2 regions of the Paenibacillus sp. Dod16 genome follow, and region 1 is predicted to be linked to the other one. Evidence: riboswitches for the same ligand, from Rfam matches in the RefSeq annotation. Region 1 holds a riboswitch; the other holds the start of a gene.
The links. A riboswitch is a leader RNA that binds a small molecule or an ion and turns the genes downstream of it on or off. The one in region 1 is predicted to bind cyclic di-AMP.
Positions count from the first base shown of each region.

Region 2: another riboswitch for cyclic di-AMP. It lies ahead of ACPV3A_RS14970 (C40 family peptidase); the one in region 1 lies ahead of ehuB (ectoine/hydroxyectoine ABC transporter substrate-binding protein EhuB).

Region 1 is NZ_JBNDYG010000039.1:7,908-16,896, forward strand. It holds gene ectB (diaminobutyrate--2-oxoglutarate transaminase) at 1-465, opposite strand, end outside; gene ectA (diaminobutyrate acetyltransferase) at 482-994, opposite strand; gene ehuA (ectoine/hydroxyectoine ABC transporter ATP-binding protein EhuA) at 1,020-1,877, opposite strand; gene ehuD (ectoine/hydroxyectoine ABC transporter permease subunit EhuD) at 1,892-2,554, opposite strand; gene ehuC (ectoine/hydroxyectoine ABC transporter permease subunit EhuC) at 2,557-3,210, opposite strand; gene ehuB (ectoine/hydroxyectoine ABC transporter substrate-binding protein EhuB) at 3,212-4,045, opposite strand; cyclic di-AMP (ydaO/yuaA leader) riboswitch at 4,423-4,568, opposite strand; gene ACPV3A_RS26440 (exosporium glycoprotein BclB-related protein) at 5,068-5,958, shown strand; gene ACPV3A_RS26445 (SDR family NAD(P)-dependent oxidoreductase) at 6,016-6,759, opposite strand; gene ACPV3A_RS26450 (flavin reductase family protein) at 6,947-7,558, opposite strand; gene ACPV3A_RS26455 (ring-cleaving dioxygenase) at 7,555-8,508, opposite strand; gene ACPV3A_RS26460 (AI-2E family transporter) at 8,740-8,989, opposite strand, start outside.
Region 2 is NZ_JBNDYG010000017.1:49,794-58,782, forward strand. It holds gene ACPV3A_RS14945 (heavy metal translocating P-type ATPase) at 1-104, shown strand, start outside; gene ACPV3A_RS14950 (copper amine oxidase N-terminal domain-containing protein) at 286-1,455, shown strand; gene ACPV3A_RS14955 (YwhD family protein) at 1,557-2,075, opposite strand; gene ACPV3A_RS14960 (M1 family metallopeptidase) at 2,223-4,214, shown strand; gene ACPV3A_RS14965 (hypothetical protein) at 4,226-5,053, shown strand; cyclic di-AMP (ydaO/yuaA leader) riboswitch at 5,401-5,540, shown strand; gene ACPV3A_RS14970 (C40 family peptidase) at 5,544-6,017, shown strand; gene ACPV3A_RS14975 (C40 family peptidase) at 6,453-6,926, shown strand; gene ACPV3A_RS14980 (GNAT family N-acetyltransferase) at 7,066-7,566, shown strand; gene ACPV3A_RS14985 (c-type cytochrome) at 7,728-8,084, shown strand; gene ACPV3A_RS14990 (4a-hydroxytetrahydrobiopterin dehydratase) at 8,188-8,502, opposite strand; gene ACPV3A_RS14995 (hypothetical protein) at 8,611-8,904, opposite strand.

The sequences.
Region 1 (8,989 bases):
CGCCAGCGATCCGAGCGACATGCCATGAAAGGCATTCGTGAAGCACAGAACGGTGCTGCGCCCTGTCACTTTACGGGCGATTTTGAGCGCGGCTTCTACGGCATTCGTTCCGGTCGGACCGGGGAACATCACTTTGTGATCCCACCCGCGCGGCTTCAGGATGATCTCCTGAAATCGGGTCAGAAACGTTTCCTTCGCACCCGTAGCCATATCCAGGCTATGCGTGACGCCATCCTTCAGGATGTAGTCGACTACCTTCTCGCGAATCTTCTCATTGTTATGTCCGTAATTCAAAGCCCCGGCTCCCGCAAAAAAATCAATGTATTCATTCCCCTGCGTATCCCACAGCTTCGCATTTCGGGCCTTGTCAAAAACCGTCTGAAAGCTCCGGCAATAGCTTCTTACTTCCGATTCCAGCTTGTTAAACACAGTAAGCTTCGGTTTCTCCATGACTTGGTTGTCCATAGTTCCCTCCAATTGTTTAAATGTCATTGAAAAAGGGGCCAATCACGAATAACGGCTCATCTTCATGGGACGTTCCATCGGGGAACATCTCTGCTCCATAACCTACGGTTACGGTGCTGGGAATGGATTTCTCCTCGGCATAACCGAGAAACAAACGACGGGACGCCATGTTACTCGGCGATACCGTAGCTTCAATGTAACGGACGCCATGGCATGCCTTCTGATTCATCAGATTTGTCAGCATTGCCTTTGCAACGCCTTGCCTCCGATGCGAATTAGCAACGGCCACTTGCCATACGAACAGCGTCTCCGGATTGCGAGGAGAACGGAAGGCGGAAATAAAACCGATGATATCTCCTTCATGCTCGGCAATCATGCAGGTATCATGGAAGTAATCTCCAAGCAGCATGTAGCAATAGGGAGAGTTCAGATCAAGCGATCCGGTGTCGCGTATAAGCTCCCACACCCGGGTACCATCCCGGGCTTTCGGTCTTCGGTAAACAATTTCGGTATCGGTATCCACAGCCATTCTATACAATCACCTCTTTCCAGAACTAATTTCCGTTGGAACGGAATCGCTGCAGGAAGCTCTGCAGCCGCTCGCTCTGGGGATTATCGAATATCTCCTCCGGCGTGCCCTGCTCAACGATCCTTCCCTCGGCTCCGAAGATGACGCGGTCCGCGATTTCCTTCGCAAAATCCATCTCATGCGTAATCAGCATCATGGCCATTTCGCCTTCCTCCGCGATTTCCCGGATGACCTCCAGCACTTCGCCGACCAGCTCGGGATCAAGCGCCGAGGTCACCTCGTCAAACACCATAACCTTTGGCCGCATGACCAGCGCTCTGGCGATGGCAACCCGCTGCTTCTGGCCCCCGGACAGATTGGACGGGTACATCTTCAATTTGTCGGCCAAACCGACCTTACTGAGCATGGAGACGGCCCGCTCCTCCGCCTCCTCCTTGGATAAACCCAGCACTTTGCGCGGGGCCTCCGTCACATTCCGAAGCACGTTCATGTGCGGGAACAGATTGAAATGCTGAAAGACCATGCCGACATTGCAGCGCATCCGGTGCAAATGCTTTTCATTGGCCCGAACCAGCTTGCCCTTCTCTTCCATATGCCAGAGCAGCTCACCATCAACCTCGATGGTTCCCTCGGTGGGTTCTTCCAGCGTCATCAGCATCCGGCCCATCGTTGTTTTGCCCGATCCGCTTGGACCGATCACAGCCACCTTTTCTCCAGGCTGCATCTCCAGATCGATGCCTTTAAGCACCTGTAGATCACCAAACGACTTGGTCACGCCGGTATATTTCACAATCGGCTTTGTACCCGTAGCGGTAACGGGATTTCCCTCCTGCTGCGGCACCTTCGACGCTTCCGCCTGCTCATCGATCACAACGGCATTCAATTGATTCCCTCCTTTTATTTTCCACGCTGCAGATTCATGCGTTTTTCCAGCCTTTGCACAAGCAATGAGGCGATATAACTGATGACCAGGAACAGAATCCCGACCATCGTATACGGTTCAAATGCACGGAACGACTGCGACACGATATTTTTAGCCGTCAGCATCATCTCCACAAGCGTTATGGCGCATAGAATCGGCGTCTCTTTAAACATAACAATCAAATAATTACCCAGTACCGGAATGATCGGCGGCACCGCTTGCGGCAGGATAATACTTCGCCAGGTTTGGGCTTTCGTGTAATTCAGTGCTGTGGCAGCCTCCCATTGTCCCTTCGGCACTCCCTCGATTCCGGATCGGTACACCTCGGACAGATATGTGCTGTAATGCAGCCCGAGACCGATCACCCCGGCATAGAAGGCCGGAATGGAGATTCCGGTAAGAAGCGGCAGGCTGTAATACAGGAAGAAGACCTGCACCAGCAGCGGTGTATTGCGAATGAATTCGATCATTCCTTTGGTTATTAGTGACAGCATCTTAAATCGGCTCCGCACTGCAAAAGCAAGCAGCAATCCGATGATCAATGCCACCGCGAAAGCGCAGATCGTCACCCATACCGTCATTTTTAATGCACTCAAGAGCTGGGGCAGGATATCCCATACATAGTTCCAATCCCACATGACTATAACCTCCCCGCTGTCCATTTACGCTCCAGCAGTCGAACTGCCAGCGAAACGAGCGTAGCAATGACAAAATACATGAGGAGCAGCAGCACCAGAATCTCGGTCGTCCAGGAGATGTAATTATTGCGGAGCACCATCGCCTGATACGTTAAATCCGCCATCGTGATGAAATAAACCAGTGAGGTGGATTTGATGAGCTCCACAAGCTGATTCCCGAAAGGGGGAAGCATTCGCAGGGACGCTTGAGGCAATATGACATTCCACAGTCTTTGCCAAGGCTTCAGATTAAGCGCTACAGCGGCTTCCCATTGTCCTTTCGGAACGGCCAACACGGCGCTGCGAACGATTTCCGAGCCGTATGCGCCGAAGTTCAGTCCGATCGCGAGGATCGCAGCCAGCATTTTCGGAAGCTCGACGCCGATGAACGGAAGGGCGAAATACAACCAGAACAGCTGCACCAGCAAGGAGGTCCCCCGAAAGACTTCCACGTACACGGCTGTCAACGTGCGAATGATCCACAGCTTCGACAGTCGGCATAACCCGGCTGCAAAGGACATCACGACCGCAAGAATGGCTGAAAAGAAAGCAACTACAATCGTGATCTCCGCCCCTTTCAACAGCGTAGGGAGAAAATCAATCCACGAATTCGGCATGCTATTCCCCGCAAAGGGCAGCGGCCGTCATCTCGCCCGGGAGCTCTTCTTCTGTGAACCCGAACTTCTGCAAAATTTCCAGCAGCTCGCCCGACTCCTTCATTTTTTGAAGCTCCGCATTATAAGCCTCCTGGAACTCGGTATCCGCTTGGCGGAAAGCCGTAGCTCCATAACCGCGAACGCTTTCGCCGTCGATGACCGGCTGCTCGAAATCAGCCACGCGTTCGATGCTGTCGTCGCTGGCCGAATCCAGCATCGCCTGCAGGGACGGCCCCGTCATGGTAATTGCATGCACCCGGTCTGCCTGAAGGGCGCTAATGGCCGAGGCTTGATCGGGGACCTGCACAATCCGGTCCGTAGGAATGCCGGACTTTTCCATATAGCCGATTTCGACCGCACCGGTCATAACGGCGACCTTAGCTTGGTCATGATTGGCAATATCCTCATAACTTCCAAGTCCCAGCGGATTCCCTTGCTTCACCGCAATGGCTTCCCCGATGCTGTACTCCGGATTAGCAAACAATACGGCAGAGCAGCGATCCGGATTAATGAACATGCCTGCGGTAATTAGATCAAACCGCTCGGCCTGCAGTCCGGCAACCAGCGATCCGAATTCCGTAAGCTCTCCCCTCATTTCCTTGATGCCAAGCCGCTCCAAAATAACCCTCGCAATCTCAACCGCTTCTCCTGTCAGCTCCCCGTTGGCCTCTTTATAGGCATAAGGCTTCTCATTCGCAAATCCCACGGTGATATACCCCTGCTCAATGGCTTGCTCCAATGTACTCCCTTTGTCGCCGCAAGCCGCAAGCGACACCCCCATAATCAATGACAACATCAGTACAACCACTCTCTTCAAAACTTCCCACAACCTTTCATTATGACTTTGGTATTCTTAAAAATGGCATGTTGAAATTATCCATGTTAACCCATATGTTAACTAGGATTTAAGCGTATTCAGATACCTTGCATGGGTCGGACCTTCAGGGAAGATGATTCATCCATCTCCTTCCACGCTTAAACCCAATGCCATCTGACCGATTTAATTGGTTTTGGTTAAACATTTGCAGGCCTTGCCCCTCCTCTTTAGCAGAATACAAAAAGACCACCAAACAGGGGATCTAGACATAGCTCCGCCAGCAGGGGGTCAAAAAATAGAGAAAAGGCCCCTAAAGAGAATTAAGGGCCTTTGTTATGAACATCCATTATGTATGCAAGACCCATCCACTGCTGACGAGGTTAGCTGACGGACTCGGGTAAGATGGTACCCTACACTCGTGATTCCAAGTGACTCGCCCCTGATGAAACTGGTTCCCCCGCTTTCCGGAAAATGTATGCCGGAAACTAAGCGTGTGTCCATGATAAAGGGAACTTCAGGAAAAGTCAAACCCCTTTAACCGCTTTTTCTGGAAATTCAGAGGCGGAAGTTCCGCTCTTCCAGGGCCTATGACAAGCATGAAAAATGCCTCATTCAAGCCTCTCCCCCAACGATGCAGTAATTTTATTCCAGTCTCATTTTTCGCTATATAGCAGGCATTTGCCATGCCTCCCTTACTCATTCATGTGGTGGATCGTTTATGCCATGAATTACATTCGGATTGTGAAAGCTTTCCCCACACATTTACGGCGTAAATACGGCGCAAATTTTTTTTTTGAACCGCTGCGTACCGAGCCTATGAATATCGTAGGGAAATCCGAAATTCATCCTATAGTTTTGCTATTCGTCAATAGATGAATGCCTCCGGGGCTAGCGTACATTCTGGAAATTATAGGTGTTTATCTATCATTTATGCGCTATTAACCCATGCCGTACCGAGAGTATTTGCGTAGTATAGAAAAAATCTAAAGGAGGTGCTTCATTTGGAACGTTCTTCTAGAAAGAGAAAATTGTGTGCTCTTAAAAAAATAGAGAAAAAAGTCATTCATGCGAAGAAAAAGCATTGCCCGTCTCATGGTCATGGTGATCATAAAGGCCACGGCGGTGGCATTAAAAAGCGTCGATGCCCAAGAGCTATCCGTGGACCTGTAGGTCCTCAGGGTCCTATCGGACCGGTTGGACCGGTCGGACCTATCGGGCCTGTGGGACCTGCCGGACCGACAACTGGTATTGCAGGACCTGCTGGACCTGCCGGACCTGCTGGACCTGTCGGGCCTGTCGGACCTGTCGGACCTGCGGGACCTACTGGAGCTACTGGAGCTACTGGGGCAACAGGGGCTACAGGAGCAGCCGCCGGAGGAGCCATCATCCCATTCGCATCCGGCATACCGCTTGCTCTGACCACCGTTTTAGGCGGATTAGTCGGATCCGTTGGTCTCGTAGGATTTGGTAACTCGGCCAATACGTTTACGCTGGCTGGCGGTACGATTGACCTCACTGGAGCCGCTGGAACTCTGCTTAACATGGCGTTTAACACGCCACGAGCCGGTACCATCACTGGCATCTCCGCTACCTTTAGCACTACTGTGGCGCTTTCCCTGCTGGGAACTACCGTTACAATTACAGCACAACTGTACAGTGCGCCGGCTACAAGCAACATTTTCGCACCGGTACCAGGCGCTCTTGTTACGCTGGCTCCGCCTCTTACGGGCGTTCTCGCTCTCGGTACGGTAAGCAACGGCTTCGTAGAAGGCCTGGCTATTCCGGTGCCGGCCAATACACGCCTGTTAATGGTATTCTCGGCAACCGCAGCTGGCGCAACACTTGTCACTGCAGTGGCAGGTTACGGCAGCGCTGGTGTCAGCATTATATAAGTTTCGTTTTCCACCTGCAAAAAAAAGCCCCGATTTTATATCGGGGCTTTGCTTTATTTACACGGCTGTATATCCGCCATCCACCAGCAAGCTCGTGCCTGTAATGAAGGACGCATCTTCACTGGCGAGGAACAACACGGCTTTGGCTACTTCTTCCGGCTGTCCCAAGCGGCCCATCGGATGAAGGCCGACCAGGTGCTGGGTGATCGCTTCCGTTCTTCCCTGAATAAGAGGAGTATCGATATATCCCGGACATACGGCATTAACCCGGATCCCTTTAGGAGCATAATCTGCGCTCATCGACTGGGTTAACAGCTTAACGCCTCCCTTAGCGGAAGCATAGGCGGTAACGCCCGCTTTTCCGACATGGCTATGGATTGAGCCGCAGTTTACGATCGCCCCTCCGGTTCCTTGGGATAACATTTGCTGGATTACATATTTATCGCACAGGAACACTCCTGTCAGATTAATATCAATCGTTCTTTGCCAGTTGTCCATCGACAACTGATCGGCAGGAGCATCATGAGCAATGCCTGCATTGGCGAACAATACATCGACACGGCCAAAATGCTCAACCGTCTGCTTCACCATATTTGCAACTTCCTGTTCTTGGGTTACATCCGTTTTAACGAACAGCGTTTCAAAGCCTGCCCCTCTTAATTCATCGGAAACTGCTTGTCCCCGGTCCGAATAATCCGCGATAACAACCTTGGCTCCCTCTTCCACAAAAAGCCTTACCGCTGCTTCGCCGATCCCGCTGGCGCCTCCCGTCACAATGACAACCTTGGATTCAAACTTCATTTGTCGACCACTCCTATTTTGTGAATTCATCATATCAGCTCCACATTCATGTAGAGTTTGCATACTTCAGGCATGATATTCCACAAGCCCCTTTTCTTTCTTAAACCTACGTAGTGTCGAATGACGGCATATGAAGTCATAACTTGATATTCGCTGCGTCCTAACCTTTTTATCCGCCCGTCCGTTGTTATACCGGCCGCTCGATCGTAAACATCTCTCCCAGTGCAGAATAGATGTTTCCCGCCATACGGCTGACAGGCTTCAACTTGGCAGCGTCAATCCGGCCTTGCTCGTATAGCTCCTCCGAAACATGAAAGCGGACTACGCGGGCAATCAGCAGATCAGCAGCAGGCAGCTGATCCGCGCCATTCAACGTGACCACCTGCTCCAGCACGCATTCCATGCGAATCTTGGATTCCAGAACGCCGGGAACCTTAACAACCTCGCTTACGACAGGGGTTAAATTGGTTCGGTCAAGCTCACTCTCGTCCGGAGGCAGGTTCGCCGCCGTTTCATTCACGGCCTCAACGTTGTCTTCGTCCACGATGTGGATGACAAGCTCGCCGCTTTGCATGGCATTTCTCGCTGTATCCTTCGCCGTGCCGTTCTTCCGCTGAACGGAAACGGACAGCATGGGCGGATTGCTCGTCAGAATGGAGAAATAACTGAACGGCGCGGCATTCAGCACACCTTCCTCCGATAATGTCGTAACAAAAGCGATCGGCCGCGGAACAACGCTCCCGATCAGCAGCTTGTAGATGTCCCGTTCGCTTTGAGTATTCGGGTCTATGGATATCACTTGAGTTGCCCCTCTCCTGTATTTTTGACTTCTATAGGCTCCAGACCTTCCTCAATACGGGATCGCTCCGGTTCAAACCAGGCAGGAAGTTTCAATTGCTCCCCCAGCGAGTCCAGATCTTCATCCACCGTAAAGCCGGGCGGATCGGTTGCGATCTCAAACAAGATCCCCCCTCGTTCCCTGAAATATAACGATCTGAAATAGTTGCGATTCTTAATTTCTGTTGGCAAAAAGCCATGTTGTTTCACCCATTCAAGCCAATTGCCGTGCTCCTCATCATCTTGAGCACGCCATGCAATATGATGGGTCGTTCCAGCGCCTCCGGCTCCCAAAGGGATATCCCGCATCGGCAAATCAATCACGCTGCCGAAGGTCCCGGCTGACTGAAACCGTGCATAATTAACGTCCACTCCCATGAAGGTCAGTCCCATGACCTGCTCCAGTGCCTTCTTCGTTTCCTCCCATTTGCTGCTGAACAGGACCGCGCCGCCAAACCCTTTGATCGCCGTATCCGGAGTAATACCGTCCACAGACCAGCCGTTATTCGGTCCTTCCTCCCGCTCAACCAGCTCAAGAGAAAGTCCATCGCGATCGGAGAACTGAAGATAATGCTCGTTAAACCGAAATGCTTTCATGACAGAAACGCCAAAGCTCCGCAGCCGCTGTTCCCAATAAGGCAGGGCACCTTCAGGGACAACAAATGTTGTATACCCAACCTGCCCTCCTCCACGTATCCCTCTTCGTGAAGCAGAAGACGGAAAGAAGGTGATAATGGTCCCCGGATGCCCCTCCTCATCCCCGAAATACAAATGGTAAACCTCAGGCGCATCGAAATTGACCGTCTTCTTGACCATTCTGAGTCCAAGCACACCCGTATAAAAATCAACATTTTTCTGCGGATCCTGCGCATAAGCGGTAATATGATGAATGCCTGCCGTTTGTAATGCCATATCCATCAACTCCTCATCGTTTCGTGTCCATACCGAGGTTTCCCTACATGATTTTCGGTTCGTATGATATACACAATCTTTAATTTTAATATCTTTAATTAAAGATTATATTTTTTTCATACCATTGTCAAGCGGCCCTTCACAGCCAGGACAGACAAAAAGCCGCCAAGAACGATTCCACGCTCTTAGGCGGCTCCAGTATGCAGCTTCGGCCACATGTCTATCCCGCGTTTATGCTTTTTGCCATTTTTCCTTAAAGAACAGCTGATACACTCTGGTTACGATAATCTTAATGATCATGTAAATCGGTACCACCAGCAGAATCCCTATAATTCCGCCCAGATCCTGTCCCACCAGAACCAGGATAATGATTGTAATGGGGTGAATTGCCAGTTGTTTGCCGAAGATATACGGACCAATCAGGTTATCCTGAATCTGCTGGGCTGCCAGAATGACAACAAGCGACCAGATCGCCGTCCCC
Region 2 (8,989 bases), on a different contig from region 1:
TGTGGATTGCAATCATATCGGACATGGGCGCCACCATTATCGTTACCTTGCTTGGTCTCACCATCCTGCTTGGCAAGGATCAGGAGCTGAAATCAGGATATTAATATAACCGGAGCCTCGTCCCTTTAGGGCAGCTCCGGTTTTTTAGTTCGTCCTTTGACCACTAGCTCTGATCTTACGCCATCGCATATATCATTTTTTACATAATTTTGCGATAGGGTGAAACATTTCCCATTATTTAGTCGTTTATATAGGCGGGAGTGTAAAACATAAGGAGGAACTGATATGAAATCCGTGCAACTCATCAAATTAGCAGGTACCGCATCCATAGCCATGTCTTTATTGCTTACGTCCTCATCGCTCATAACGATTCCTGCCCATGCGGCAGCAGCCTCCACATCACAGAGCAAGGCAAACTGGAGCACGCTGGACGTGAAACATAAACCTTATACGAATAAAGGCGTCGTATTCATTCCGTTGAAGGAAGTTTCCGAACAACTGCAGCTGCAGTTGACGATCCCGGGAAAAAAAGAGCTGTATATTAACAGCCCGACACAGTCTGTTCGCATTATCATCGGACAGTCGCGCGCAGTCAATGCCAAGGGGACCCCTCTCAAGCTTGAGGCGGCTCCGGTCGTGAAGAAAGGCGTGACTTATGTTCCAGCCAGTCTGATTACCAAAGCTTTCGGCATCCCTCTGAAATATGACAGCAAATCCGGGCTTAGAACGACCTTTGATGCTTGGTCAAAATATGCCTATGCTTCCAAGGCCAATATGCTGTTCTGGGTAAATCGCGAGAATGGTATGCTCTCGATGGGTAAAGCCGGATCCACGCCAGCCCAAGTTGGTATAATCCCGGTTGAGGAGATCGATCAAGTCAGCTTAAGCGCACATCGCATCAATAGCAATACCTACGTGGTCGACTTGTCCAATTATTACGGCGAACCTCATATTCATGAGAGAAGATACCGGGTGCTCATACAGGACAAGAAAATCCTGAAGCTATCCAAAACCAATCATTCCAATTTTGCCGGGATCAACTACCATCCGGACCAACTCAGCTACAAAGGCAATATTGCCATGATGAACGGCAGTACGCTTGAGCTGGTTCATCCGATGGGCAAAACGGTCAAAACTTATGACCTGGCCGCGCTCACGGGAGTAAAGGATAGTTTTATCGTAGAAGCGATTGAACAGGACTTCCTGCTCGTCCGACCATACACGAAGGCGACCCTGTATATCGTCCATCCGACTGGCAAGACAGCCGAGCTTATCTATCCTGAGCTTCTGGACGAGGAAACCATCAAGGTCATAGAGGAAATGCCGCCGAATGAGGTGGGCTTCATTGGTGACGGCCTTACGTATCTCGGATATGCCAGCGGCAAGCTGACGTTCCAATACAACAATCCGTTTCTCGATCAAAAAGAAAAGCTGACCTACCCCCTTCCATTCTAATCGATATGCAAATAAGTAGAAGACCGGCCGGATTCATTTACGAATCCAACCGGTCTTCTTCATGTTCGTCCTTTTTGGAAAGGCTTCTTTAATTTATTGTATCATTCCGCTGTCTGAAGTGCTTCCCTGAATTCCTCTGGCGATGCATTCCACCATTCCTCGTTACGCGAAATCAGCAGCTCGCGCAGTGCCTTCTTCTCGACGTCGCCAAGACCATCCAGAATGATCTTGCGCTTCATCGCCGCATCCATTTTATTCACATGATCGGCGAGGATCTTCCAGCCGCGACGGGCCTCCTGGTCGATCCACATTTCACAGGCGGTCATGCCTGCATAATGCTGTCCTTCCGCCGTACGATCTACAGCCACCCACACGATCCATACCTGTCGTCCATTGGGCACTTCATCCCGGTTCATGCTGAAACGGATACCCTTCTCCACCTTACTCTTGGCATGCATGGCCCCAATATCCACTCGGGCCTCGCCATTATCGATAATGACGGGTGACAGACTGTTCAGATCGATGGAGCCTGATCCAAACCCTTTATGCTTACTCTTGCTATTAATAATATTCAAAGCAATCGGTTTCTTCGCACCCTGCTTCTGCTCTTCATTCTCCACTGCTGCCGACCTCCTATATCAGAGCCGATGCTTACGTATCAGCTGCTAAATTGATAACCATGTCCCAATAATTTTATTTTAACTAATAATCCCCCAAAAGCAAACATATACATGCACTAGATGCTTGTCAACGGGAGGTTGTTCGATATGGTCCCACCACGTGCCAAAGTCTTTCTATCATCCCTGCTTGCCCTAGGTTTGCTTGCAGGATCGATGCCGATATTTCTGAATCCAGGGTCCTCAGCGTCTGCTCTTGCCCCAAATGCGGGCAAGCCCTCCGCCTCTGCCGTGGAGAAGGCCCCGCTCTCACCGCCTAAGGTGCAGCCTAATATTCCCGCTCCGGCCTTAAGCGACCGGCTGGTGGAATATCATATGGATGTTCGGTACGAGCCTGAGGAGAACAAGCTTAAGGGCAAACAGACACTCACTTGGACTCATCCAGGCAAAAAAAGCGTAAACGAGCTGTACTTTCATCTGTATCCCAATGCTTTTGCTTCCAATGATACGACTTTTATGAAGGAATCGGGCGGCAGGCTTCGTTCCGATCCCATGCCAGATGACGGATACGGCTCCATGACCATTACCAGCGTGAAAACAACCGAAGGACTGGCCCTGACCCATCGTCTTCAATTTGTTCAACCTGACGACGGCAACATCAAGGATCACAGCCTTGCCAAGCTAAGGTTGCCTAAACCCATCAAGAGCGGGGAGAGTGTTACCATTCATTTGGAGTTCGAGGTCGAGCTTCCCAAAATATTTGCCCGCATGGGAACCACCGAGAATTTTATTATGGCTGGCCAATGGTTTCCGAAAATTTCGGTCTATGAACCGGCCGGTCTTCGCGGAAGAGCAGAGGAAGGCTGGAATCTTCATCAATACCACGGCAACTCCGAATTCTATTCCAACTTCGGCATTTACAGCGTTCGCATTCGAGTGCCCGAAAATTACATTGTCGCCGCGACCGGATTCCCTACCAAGCCTGCCCAAAAATCAAACGGGGAAAAAATTTATCAGTTTTACGCGGATGACGTGCATGATTTTGCCTGGTCGGCATCGCCAAACTTTGTCACGGCAGAAGAAGCATTCTCCGCACCAGGCGTACCTGGCGTCCGCATCAAGCTGTATCTCGATCCAGCCCATAAAGACTTAAAGGAGCGTTACTTTGATGCCGCCAAGTCGGCACTCGCTTCGTTTGGAAAATGGTACGGAACCTATCCGTACTCCACGTTGTCCATCGTCGTTCCGCCTGAATCGGGCAACGGTGCAGGCGGCATGGAATACCCGACGCTGGTCACAGCCTTCGGTGCCAAGAACGATTCGCCGGGATATGAACTGGAGCGGACCGTTATTCATGAGATCGCCCATCAATATTTTTACGGAATGATTGCAAGTAACGAATTTGAGGAAGCGTGGCTGGACGAGGCCTTTGCAACCTATGCAGAAGAACGAGTGATGGAAAAAGAATACGGTATTACCTCCAATACGGCGGCTCAGGGAGCATCCATTACTTCCCCTGCACCGCTGAAGATGGAATCCTGGAAATACAGCTCTCACGAAAACTACGCACTGAATGTATATACGAGGGGCAAGCTGGTGCTGCAAGGCATCGAACGGCAGGTCGGTCCACAGATGATGGGCAAGATTATGCATACCTATGCCCAGAAATACCGGTTCAAGCATCCAACCACATCTGACTTTCAGAAAGTCGTCGAGCAAGTAAGCAAAACGTCCTGGCAGTCGTATTTTGACCAATATGTATATGGAAGCCAGATGGCGGATGTCGCCATCGACGTGATCAAAACCAAAAATACAGGCACGGCTGAAAATCCTCGGTATGAGTCCACGGTCCAGATTACGAGCAAGGACGGGGATATCACCGATGTGCCGATCGTGTTCGCCTTTGAGGACGGCAAAACGGTGGAACGAACCTGGAGCGGCAAAGACGGCAAAGTGGCTTACACCCTGGAATACAGCTCTCCGCTCGCCTGGGCCATGGTTGATCCGAAGTACTCCATCGTCCTGGAGAATAAACACATTAATAACTATATGAAGGCAGGAATGGATCCGACGGTGGTTACACGCTGGAATCTCAGTATTACCAAGCTTGTGGAGACGCTGTTCGGCAGCCTGTCATGGTGAGGGGGGAGCACATGAAAAGTTACGCAGGCCAAGGGTGGATCAGTGTTAAAGACCAGCTATACGTCTCGATTCTGCTCTTCTTATACCGTTTGCTGTGGGGATATTGCCTGTACCGACTCGTAAAATCGGCAGTCGTCCCCCTTCTGATGCGATATCCGGATTCCGCCCCTAACGAGCTCAGCCGTCTTTTATTCTTCTACGAGGGCGAGATGAGCCTTTCCTTGAGCAGCACAGTACACACTTACGGATGGCTTTTGGCCGGTTTGCTCCTGATCCGGATGATCCTCACCCCGCTCATTCGGGCCGGCATCTTCTACAACCTTCACCAGGAAGCCAAGGGCGAGCGCGGTTTATTCTTCTTCACTGGCATGCGGAAACTGTGGAAACCCGTAACGCTATTCTATCTGGTTGAGCTTATTCTCACCTTCGCACCCGGTTACTGGATTCTGCCCAAAATCCTCCCGATTCTGCTGAATGGAATTCAGGAGCCTGTACTGCTGCTTCATGCACTGCCCTATGCAGCTGGCTGGTTCTTGTACGCCTATCTGATCCGCCTGTTATTGCTCTATATGCAATTTGGCCGTACCGGCGATTCCAGCATGATCAGCTCTATCCATGCGCTCTTCCGCCGCTTGGGCACAGCAATGCTGTTATCCATCACCATCGGCGGATCCGCCTGTGTCATTCTGCTGCTCCTGAGCTCGGCCTCGCTCTTCTGGGCCGGGTTGATCGGCTTAATTATTCAGCAGGCCTCTTATTTCCTGAATGGACTTTTCCAAATTTGGGCAATGTCCGCTCAATATCATTTGTGGAGAGATTCCTCCTCACAGCATCCTTAATGGTTACAATTCGTCACCCTAAAATAATGAAACACTCGTGAATAAGCTGTAATCAGAAGCGACACGTTTCTATCCCGCGCTAGATTTTACAGAGAATAAGAGTTCATTTATCCTCTATATTACAAATTTCTGAACGCCAAATTACAAAAAAACCTGTTCCCTCAAGATGGGGACAGGTTTTTTTGTTTAAAAATAATGTTTCCTCGTTTGCCAAATTGTTAATACTCTGCTAAAATAACGAATATGTTAGTAACAACTTTGTCATCTTTACTGTAACTTTTTATGTAAGAACGTTGTAATTCGCTAACTATGTTGGAACGTCAAACGTCAATGAATGGGTTCATCAACATTTTAAGGAGCCGAATTCCCATAACGATATGGGAAGCGGGGGATCCGTTTTGGGTGAATTGATCTCGCAAGAGAGGGATCATAGGGGACCTTCAACCGAACCCTTAAGCTAACCTCGCAGGCAATGGAAGGGGCTTTTGTTTTGAAAAAGAAGTTAACGGCTGTTTCTCTAGGCCTCGCACTCGCACTCACATTAGGGACCGGAAGCGCTTTCGCCGATTCCAAATTAAATACTGCAATCAAACCAGCCATTGGTGTTTCTTACAAAACAGGTGGAACTACAACGAATGGATTTGACTGCTCCGGATTCACCAGCTATGTTTACAAAAAGCTTGGTCTTAGCCTGCCCCGTACGTCTGCAGCTCAATACAAAGTAGGTACGGCCGTATCCAAGAGCAACCTGAAAGCTGGCGATCTCGTGTTCTTCAACACATCCGGTAGAGGTGTATCTCATGTGGGTATTTATGTCGGGAGCGGCAAATTCGCTCATTCTTCATCTTCGCGCGGTGTCATTATCAGTCCGCTGAGCCAGAGCTATTACGCTAACCGATATGTAGGCGCTAAGAGAATTATGAGTCAGAATACGTACAAATCTGTAGCTGTGAACTACAATTAATGTTGGAACTTAATTGATTTACTCTTACAAGAAAGCCCTGGGTTTATGAGATTGTGCCGATCTCATCCAGCGGCTTTTTTCTTTTGTTGATTGTGTGTATACCTTTATAACGTTCAGGACAGCAAAAAAGTTCCCGCTTTTCGAAAAAAAATAAAATTTATTATACAAGTTCACTTCACTTCGCCATGTCTTCACATCATCTATCCTTTATATACCCTTCTCTCCCTTCATTAAACACCCATTTTGGAAAAATATTGATTTTCCTTGGTGCTTCGACAGCTAATGCTATTGAAAAATAGCGAAATTCACCAAGAAATAATTGCCAATCTCGCTTGCTGTCTGATAGAATGGACGCAGTAACAACTTTGTCATTAATGTAAGTGCTTTAATATATAGATTGCTATGCCTCGCGGCATCGAAAAGGAGCTTTCCATGCTGAAGAAAACATTATCGACAGCAGCCCTAAGTATCACGCTGTTGTTCACTTTGGGCGTTGGCAGCGTCTTTGCTGATCATGCGCTGGATCAGGAAATCGATAAGGTTCTAGGTACAAGATACAGCTACGGTGGTACAACCACGAGCGGTTTTGACTGTTCCGGCTTCACCATGTATGTTTATGCTAAACTCGGTCTGAAGCTCCCGCATCAATCCGGCTCTCAATTCGACATGGGGACAAGCGTGTCCCGTAAGGAGCTGCGCGCTGGCGATTTGGTGTTCTTCAACACATCGGGCCAGGGCATCTCCCACGTCGGCATTTATGTCGGCGATGGCAAATTCGCCCATGCTTCCTCCAACCGCGGCGTGGTTATCAACCGCCTGGCAGAGGATTACTACGATCAGCGGTACGTGGGTGCAAAGCGTATCATGAGCGATGATAAGTATGAAGAGTCGGTCGGTGAATCATCCTAAGCTATAGAGGCTAATCTTCCCTATACATAATGCTTGCCCGTTAAAGGAGCCCTTACCTCTCTTTGGCGGGCTTTTTTGATGCAACCTGGATGCTCGTAATATGGTTATTATTTATGCAGACGATAGGAGGACTTCGCAAATGGATGCCACACCGATTACATTTCACACCGTGGTCATGCGTGAAGAGCACGCCGAAGAAATATGCGCCTGGGCCTACCCTCCCCCCTATAATATCTATGGCTTTCTTCCCTGGGAGCAGATGAAAGGGCTTGAGGTGGAGTTTGGCGATCCGGACATTCGCCGAAGACAGTACATCTCGGTTCTGGATGAGCGGGAGGCCCTCTGGGGATTTGCCCAGCTGTTTCCGATGCATGAGGTGACACGAATTGGACTTGGCATGCGGCCTGATTGGTGCGGGCATGGAATGGGTAAACGATTTATGCAGACGATTGTCCGGGAAGCCAGACGGAGGCGGCCTGCCGACGAAATTGACCTTGAGGTAATGACCTGGAATGAGCGAGCAATCCGCGCTTATCAAAGGGCAGGCTTTCACATCACCGATACGTATGAGCGGCTTACGCCAACGGGCAACGCCCTTTTCCACTGTATGGTGTATGAGCCCCCGACAAATGAGGAATAGTAATCTTTGTCTATATGAAAAAGTACAATTTTGTGTACTTTTTATGAAGCTACGCCGTATAGTTGCTTTTTTTGTCACAACTGGCTATGCTGTCTATGGATGTTGGTTTATAATGGAGACAAGTGCAAAAGTGCAGTATACATAGAAGGGACGATATGACGATGCAAAAATGGATCATGAGCGGATTGTTCTTCGTCGCATGTGCGTTGGCTATCGCGCTGATGTTTACGCTCCCAGGTAAGGAACAGGTAGCTCAGGAAGAGAAGCCGACCATGCCGGAAGTGACTCTCGATGCAGCCGCAGCGGAAGCCACACTGAAAGCAAGCTGCATTAGCTGTCACGGCGACCAACTTCAAGGCGGCGCTGGGCCGGCTTTGAATCAAGTAGGCGGACACATGGATGCGGACGCGATCTTCAACGTTGTAACTAAAGGTCGTAAGGGAATGCCTTCCTTTAAAGACCAACTTAAACCTGAAGAAATCGCAAACATCGCGCTGTACCTTGCTGAGAAAAAATAAATCAGCTTATACGCAAAACACGCTTGCACCTGGAGTTGTTCCCGGTGCAAGCGTGTTTTTTTACATATTCGGGACCTCTAAAGGGACTAATGGTCTCCCCGTTCTATTGTCCCGACTTGCCATCCTTCGAACGACTCTTCTCATAGGCTTCGTTAAACTGCTGCGCTTCCTTAATATCCACAGCCGTAATGCCACCGTCGTCCCAAGAAGTGAGACGAAGTGTAACGACTTTATAATCTATGGTGATGTAGGGGTGATGTCCGAAAGCTTCCGAAATAGCTGCCACTTCATCAACAAAAGCGATTCCCTTCATGAAGGAGGAGAAGGTATACTTTCGTACAATCCATCTCCCTTGTTCAAATTCCCAACCCTCAAGCTTTTCCAGATGAGCCTCTACTTCTTGCTGCGTATAAAGCATCTTTTATCTTCCTCCCCGAAAAAAACCTATCTTAAAGCCGACTAACCGTAATATGGGCTATCTGTCATCTATTCTATTCTGCCCTGTATCTGTTGATAACTGGAGTGATTACACAAGGGCCACAAAAGCCAACTCTTCCTCACCAATCAAAATATGTATTCGATGGTTCGTCTGATCATGCATGACCACGCCGCTGCCAACATTAATCACCGGCTCTGTGCCCAGCGCATAGAACAAATCCTCTGCCAGCGCCTCATGGACCTCATTTCGCTCGGCTTCACCCAAATTGCCCCAATCCTCAGCTTCCATTTCAAAGAAGACATAGCTGTCGGAAATTCGCCCGACCGCCTCGGTCAGTTCTGCCAGAATTTCGCCATAATCCCTTCCGTGCTTAACGCCCATCTTAATCACTCCTTTCCTTGCCGTACTTAGCTTCGTTTCCCTTCCTTCCATTATACCGGAAATTACAACTAAAAAAAAAAGCCCG